Regions from separate parts of the Micromonospora sp. NPDC005163 genome, predicted to be linked through region 1. Evidence: riboswitches for the same ligand, from Rfam matches in the RefSeq annotation. Region 1 holds a riboswitch; each other region holds the start of a gene.

Region 1 (2,255 bases):
GGGCGGCGTTGTGCGGCAGCGACACACCGGCCTTGGCCCAGGCGGCCAGCATCAACCCGGAGCAGTCGTACGAGTTCGGACCCTCGGCACCCCACACGTAGGGCTTGCCGATCTGGGCGCAGGCGAACTTGACGGCCACACCGGCACCGCCGCCGGGGTAGCTGGCCGGGCAGGGCGCCGGACGCAGCGGACCGCCGCCACCGTTGCCGTAAACCTTCAGGCGCAGCTTCTGCAGGCGGTCGATCTCGTCGTTGATCTGCTTCTTCTTGGCCGCCAGCTGGGCCTCGGTCCGGGTCAGTTGGGCCACCATCTCGTCCAGTGGCGCCTTCTGCGCGGCCAGTTGGTCACGCAGGTCGGCCACCTGCCGCACGTCCTGCTGCTGGTTGTGCGCAAACCGGTCGAGCATCTCGAGCTGCCCGACCACGTCGCTCGGTGACCGGCTGCCCAGCACGGCGTTGACGGTGGAGACGTTCTCGCCCTTGTACGCGCGCACAGCCAGGGAGCTGACCTTGTCCATCGCAGCGTCGACCTGGCGCTCCAGCGGGGCGATCCGGGCGGCCAGCGCGTTGGCCTGCTTGCGCTTCGCGGCCAGGTCGGCCCGGGTGGCGTTGTGCCGTTCGATGATCGGTTCGAGCTTGTTCCAGTCGGCGTCGATCTGGCGCTCGATCTCGGCGACGGAGGGGTCGGCGTGGGCCGCCGTGGCGCTGCCCGTCAGGACGACGGCAACGCCGACCAGGGCGGCGAGGGCGGTGGTGAAGCGGGACCAGCGTGAGCGCGGCACGATCGACGTCGGGCCGGCTGACGCCGACCGCTCGGACGACGGCCGCGGGGCATGGTGAGCCACCGGGTTCCGTACTCCTTCTTCCCGACCGCCTACCGGGTTAGCTGACGGGTTCGGGCGGGAAGGTGGACGCCCTACCGCAGTGGCTGCGGATTCACCCCAGAAACCTGGGTCCCCGGCTCGCTCGGAAGCGACTCGGCGGTGTCGGTCCGTTACCGCCCGGGTGGGCGGAGCTGCTGTCGGCCCGACGAATGACCAGAGTAGAGACGACCGTTACCGATCCGCAACCGGTGGGGCCGTGACACTCCGTACCGATTGCCGGCGACGACGGCCGGGAACGAAGGTTTCCTTCCACGAACCTCGGTAGGTCGAAAGGTATTGACGGGAGCCCCGGGCGGGGCGAAGGTGACCTCACTTCGCCCTTCAGATCTAGGGGGTTCGATGCACGGTCCAACCCTGTCCACCGGCCGGCGCGCGCTGCTCGCCGCCGCCGTGGTCGCCGCCGCGACCGCGGTTCCCCTACCCGCCGGCCCAGCCGTGGCCGCACCCACCGCCGACCGCCAGCAGCAGTACGCCGCCGCGGCGACCGAGTACGGCGTACCGGCCGACGTGCTGCTCGGCGTCTCCTATCTGGAGTCACGTTGGGACAGCAACGCCGGCACGCCGAGTACCAGCGGCGGCTACGGCCCGATGCACCTGACCGACGCCCGGCACGTGGCCGCCCTACCGGGGCGCAGCCACCACGACGCCGGCACCGAGGACCCGCGCGGCGACGACTCCCGCCCCGCACGGGAGATGGCGCCCCGACCCGCCGAGGATCCCGCGCCGCCCGCCGCAGCGTTGCAGACCATGGACGCCGCCGCCGCACTGACCGGCGCCGCCCCCGAGTCGCTGCGCACCGACCCGAGCGTCAACATCTGAGGCGGCGCGGCACTGCTGGCCGCGTACCAGCGGGAACTGGGCGCACCGGTGGGGGCCGGCACCGACCCGGCAGCCTGGTACGGCGCGGTGGCCCGCTACGCCGGCGCGGACAGCGCGGACGCCGCGGCGGCCTTCGCCGACGAGGTGTTCACCACCATCGGCGCCGGCGAGTCCCGGGTGACCGACGACGGCCAGCGGATCACGCTGCCGGCCCGGGCAATCCAACCGCAGCGCTCCTGGCTGGACCGGCTGGGACTGCGCCGGCTCGCCCGCCCCGACGGGCTGGAGTGCCCCCGCACCATCTCCTGCGAGTGGATCCCGGCGCCCTACGAGGCGTTCGGCGCCGGGAACTACGGCAACCACGACCTCTCCGACCGACCCGGCCGGCAGAAGATCGAGTACATCGTCATCCACGACACCGAGGCGAGCTGGGCGACCACGCTGCAACTCGTCCAGGACCCCACCTACGTGAGCTGGCACTACTCGCTGCGCTCGGTGGACGGGCACATCGCCCAGCACGTGAAGACCAAGGACGTCGGCTGGCACGCCGGCA
Region 2 (2,255 bases), on a different contig from region 1:
CCCGAGCGGGACCGGCCGACCGACGAGGAGTCCCCGGCGCCCACGGCCCGGGAACTGGCCGCCGTCGAGGCGGCGGACCTGCGCCGGTACGCCGAGGAGGTGGCCGTCGCCGCCGCCGGCGCGGCGCAGACCGCCCGCCGACGTCGCGCCGACTGGCTGGCCGCGCAGGAGGCGGCCGAGCGGGCCTGGGCCGGGTACGAGGAGGCGGACCGCGCCGCGCGCCGCTTCGCCGGCGCCGGTTCGCTGCCCACCCCCCGCACGCCGCGCTCCCCGACGGAGTACGCCGCCCGGGAGCGCTACCTGCACCGCGCGGCGATGGCGGCGCACTGGCGCGGCGACCTGTCGATGCGTCAGCTCACCGACGTTTTCGCACACCGCAACGGCTGGGATCCCCGGCGACACCCGGTCGAGCAGGAGGTGCTGCTGAGCCGCGCTGTCCGGGACGGCAGGTGGGTCGAGCACCGGGCCGCCGCCGAGCGCGAACGATCCACGTGGCGCGATGCCGAACTGGCCGCCGAGGCGGCCCGCACGCTCGCCGAGGAGGCGTGGGCAGCGGCGGCCCGGTTGCGGCCGGTCCGGATGCCGGTCCGACCGGCGCCGACCGCGGCGGCCCGTGCGGCGACCGCGGCGCGCTGGCGCCCGGCGCGGGTGGGCTGACCGGAAATGTCCCGACCGGAAGCGTGAGCCCGGTCACACCGACGCCGGATCGGGCAGCTGGAACGGTCGGGCGCAATGTTCGCGCAAATGCGGCGGCATTGTCGACGGCCTGTCCGGTTGTCGACCGGAGGCGCCGCCGCAACCGGTTGTCCCATCGAGTCACGTCAGTGGCAATACGCGCAGAAATTGGCGCTCGATTTCAGGTTTACGCAGGTGAACCTGGCTTGGCAGGGCTTGAGCCGGCCAGTAGTGTCGTCCCGTCCGGTGCGGTAACCGATCGCAAGAGGCGACGCCGCGCCGACCCGCTCAATCGTGATCAACGAACCGGGGACCCATCAGTTAGTCCGGGGTGAATCTGCGAGCCACGGCCCGCGGTAGGGCGATCTTCCCGCCCGAATCCGTCAGCTAACCCGGTAGGCGGTGTCGGAAGGAGTTCCATCCTCGTGCAGCACCTCTCCACCCCTCGGTTGTTCCTCCGCCTCCACGGCGCCGCGGTGCCCCCGCTCATCCGTCCGGTGAGCTGACCCTCCGGGTCACCGCCTCTCCCGCCCGGCCACGCCGGGCACAACCCTGAGCGGTTCACCACCCGCGGACCACGGTCCGCGCGCTGGCGCCTGCCCGGATATCGGTCCGGCCCGGTGTGCCGCTCTCCCCCCGATCCGTGGAGGACCCCGTGAAGCACACCCTGAAGCGTCAGCTCCGTCGTCTCGCCACCGAGCGCCCCTACCAGATCGTCGCCGCCTCCGCCGCGGCCCTGGCGCTCGCGACCACCACCGGCGCCCTGATCGCCGGCACCGACGACGCCCCGGCCAGCCAGCACACCGCGACCACGGTCGCCGAGATGCGCAGCGACACCGTCGCCTCCCGCGGCGAGGCTCGCGTAGCGGCCCCCTCGGCCAGCACCTCGCCGAGCACCGCCACCCCGACGGCCAGCGCCGCGTCGCCCGCCGCCAAGGCCACCGGCAACCCGGACCTGACCCGTAAGCCGGCGCCGAAGCCGCCCGCGACCAAGGTGCTCGACTACGACTACCAGGCGCAGAACACGTACTACAACTGTGGCCCGGCGGCCACCCGCAACGCGCTCAGCGCCACCGGGATCGACCGCACCCAGGACAAGCTCGGCGTCGAGCTGGGCACCACCGAGATGGGCACCAACTCGGCCCTGGACACCACCCGGGTGCTCAACGCCGAGGTGAAGGGCTCCCCGTACCGGACCCGGATGTTCGCCGGCGCGCCCAGCCCGGCCCAGATGGACCGACTCCAGGCCGACGTGGTCGCGGCGATCACCGCCGGCCGGGGCGTGGTGGCCAACATCGCCGGCGACGCCACCGACACCGATGGTGGCTGGCACTCCTACGGCGGCGGGCACTACATCGCCGTGGTGGGCTACAAGGACAACGGCCGGACCGTGCGGATCGCCGACTCGGCGAACGCCGCCGATCCGTCGTACTGGATCACAACGATCGACCTGGCGAACTGGATCGCCACTCGGGGTTACTCCGCCTGACCCGGGCGCAGCCGCCGCGGGCGCCGTCCCCCACAAGGGGCCGGCGCCCGCGGCGTCTTTTCATGTGGTCGACAGCCGGTGAAGCCGTACC
Region 3 (2,255 bases), on a different contig from region 1:
TGATGGTGGTCGAGGCGGTGGCCGCGTTCCACACCGGCTCCCTGGCCCTGCTCTCCGACGCCGGCCACATGTTCACCGACGTGCTCGGCATCGGGATGGCGCTCGCCGCGATCACCGCCACCCGGCGGGCCACCGGCGACCCGCAACGCACCTTCGGGCTCTACCGACTCGAGGTGCTCGCCGCGCTGGCCAACGCGGTCCTGCTCTCCGGTGTCGCGGTCTACGTGGTGATCGAGGCGATCCGCCGGTTCGGCGACCCGCACGAGGTGCTGGCCGGTCCGATGCTCGCGGTGGCCGTGCTCGGCCTGCTCGCCAACGTGGCCGCCTTCGGCCTGCTCCGCGCGGGCGCCCGGGAGAGCATCAACCTTCAGGGCGCCTACCTGGAGGTGCTCGGCGACCTGCTCGGCTCGCTCGGCGTGATCGGCGCGGCGCTGCTCATCCAGGTCACCGACTGGTGGTGGGCCGACCCATTGGTCGCGGTCGCCATCGGCGTGTTCATCCTGCCGCGCACCTGGCGGCTGGGACGGGCCGCGGTCCGCATCCTGGTGCAGGCCGCCCCGGAGCACCTCCAGGTCACGGCCGTGCACGACCGGCTGGCCGCGGTGCCCGGCGTGGTCGAGGTGCACGACCTGCACGTCTGGACGCTCACCTCGGGCATGGAGGTGGCCTCCGCGCACCTGACCATGGCGCCCGGCGCGGATGTCGGAGTGGTGCTCACCGCGGCACGCACCGCCCTGCACGAGGACTTCCGGATCGAGCACGCGACGTTGCAGATCGAACCCGGCGCGGCCCCCGGGGCGTGCGGTTCGGTCGAATGGTAGTGCGTTTCAGGAGTTTTACTCGGCTTGGCCGGAATTTTCCGTGACGACGCACGCACCGTCCGTCACATCGGCTGCACTGGTCCCATCGGCACCGGTAGGCTCGGTCCCGGCCTCCACCCGGCGGCGCCCTCCCGGCGCCGGTGGCGGTCGCCGCCTAATCGCCCGAACGGGGCGAACCGGGGAACCATGTTCCTGGGGTGCATCCGCGTCCGCGGTAGGGATCTTCCGTCCCGAACCCGTCAGCTAACCCGGTCGGCGGCTGACGGAAGGACATGCGTAGTGGTACCAGCACGACCACCCGCCGCCCGACTGGCGGCCCTGATCGTCGCGATGTTCGCCCTCAGCGTCGCGATCCCGGCCGGCGCCGCCTCGGCCGCTCCCCCGACCGGCCAGCGGGCCGCCGCGGCACCCGACGGAGACGAAGAGGGCGGCACCCCGGCGCTGCGGGCCCAACTGGAGGCGGCCAGCAAGGGATACCTGGACGCGAAACGCGCCCTGGACACCTCCGTGCGGCGGCAGCAGCAGCTCGCCACCCAGCTGAAGACCACCGAGATCGAACTCACGGCGCGCAGCGGCAAGGTCGACGAGATCGCCGGACTGGCCTACCGCACCGGCCGGCTCGGCACGGTGTCGGCGCTGCTCAGCAGCAGCACCCCCGAGGGCTTCATGGACCGGGCCGTCACGCTGGACGCGGTCGCCGCCAACGAGGACCGGGCGCTGCGCGACCTCACCGCCACCAGGGACGAGGTCAATCGCACCCGCATCGCCCTGGACGGCGAGATCCGTGAGCAGCGCAAGCAGGTCACGGTCATGGCCAAGCGCAAGGAGCAGGCCGAACGGGCGCTGACCGTGGCCACCACGAAGGCCCGTACGACCGCCGACGGCGGCTCGAACCGGGGCACCTCCACCGCCAACGCCACGGCCGCGCCGCGCAACTCCGACGGCTCCTGGCCGTCGGAGTCGTGCAGCGTCAACGACCCCACCCCGGCCTCCGGCTGCATCACCCCGCGCACCCTGCACGCGCTCAACCAGGCCAAGGCGGCCGGCTTCACCCGGTACGTCTCCTGCCACCGCAACGGCGGCTCCGGCGAGCACCCGAAGGGCCGGGCGTGCGACTTCGCCGCGCAGAAGGGCGGCTTCGGCGGCGACGCCACCGGCGGTGACAAGACGTACGGCAACAACCTGGCCGCGTACTTCATCCGCAACGCCGACCGGCTCGCCGTGCTGTACGTGATCTGGTACAGGCAGATCTGGCTGCCCAGCAGCGGGTGGAAGTCGTACAGCGGGGCGGGCGGCGACCCGTCCAGCGACCACACCAACCACGTGCACCTGTCGGTGTACTGACCCGCCGGCCGGGGGGCCCCCCCCCCGGGGGGGGGCCCCCCCCCGGGGGGCGGGCGCGTTCCGCCCTTTTTGCCAGGCGGGGGGGCCCCG

The links. A riboswitch is a leader RNA that binds a small molecule or an ion and turns the genes downstream of it on or off. The one in region 1 is predicted to bind cyclic di-AMP.
Region 2: another riboswitch for cyclic di-AMP. It lies ahead of ACWD6N_RS09385 (C39 family peptidase); the one in region 1 lies ahead of ACWD6N_RS13250 (C40 family peptidase).
Region 3: another riboswitch for cyclic di-AMP. It lies ahead of ACWD6N_RS31490 (coiled-coil domain-containing protein); the one in region 1 lies ahead of ACWD6N_RS13250 (C40 family peptidase).

The regions. Positions count from the first base shown of each region.
Region 1 is NZ_JBSFYP010000015.1:73,767-76,021, reverse strand. Features, by position in the region: gene ACWD6N_RS13250 (C40 family peptidase) at 1-844, opposite strand, end outside; cyclic di-AMP (ydaO/yuaA leader) riboswitch at 857-992, opposite strand; gene ACWD6N_RS13245 (lysozyme family protein) at 1,223-1,702, shown strand; gene ACWD6N_RS13240 (N-acetylmuramoyl-L-alanine amidase) at 1,751-2,255, shown strand, end outside.
Region 2 is NZ_JBSFYP010000009.1:52,931-55,185, reverse strand. Features, by position in the region: gene ACWD6N_RS09390 (hypothetical protein) at 1-657, shown strand, start outside; cyclic di-AMP (ydaO/yuaA leader) riboswitch at 951-1,092, shown strand; gene ACWD6N_RS09385 (C39 family peptidase) at 1,319-2,164, shown strand.
Region 3 is NZ_JBSFYP010000071.1:11-2,265, reverse strand. Features, by position in the region: gene ACWD6N_RS31495 (cation diffusion facilitator family transporter) at 1-821, shown strand, start outside; cyclic di-AMP (ydaO/yuaA leader) riboswitch at 963-1,095, shown strand; gene ACWD6N_RS31490 (coiled-coil domain-containing protein) at 1,101-2,165, shown strand.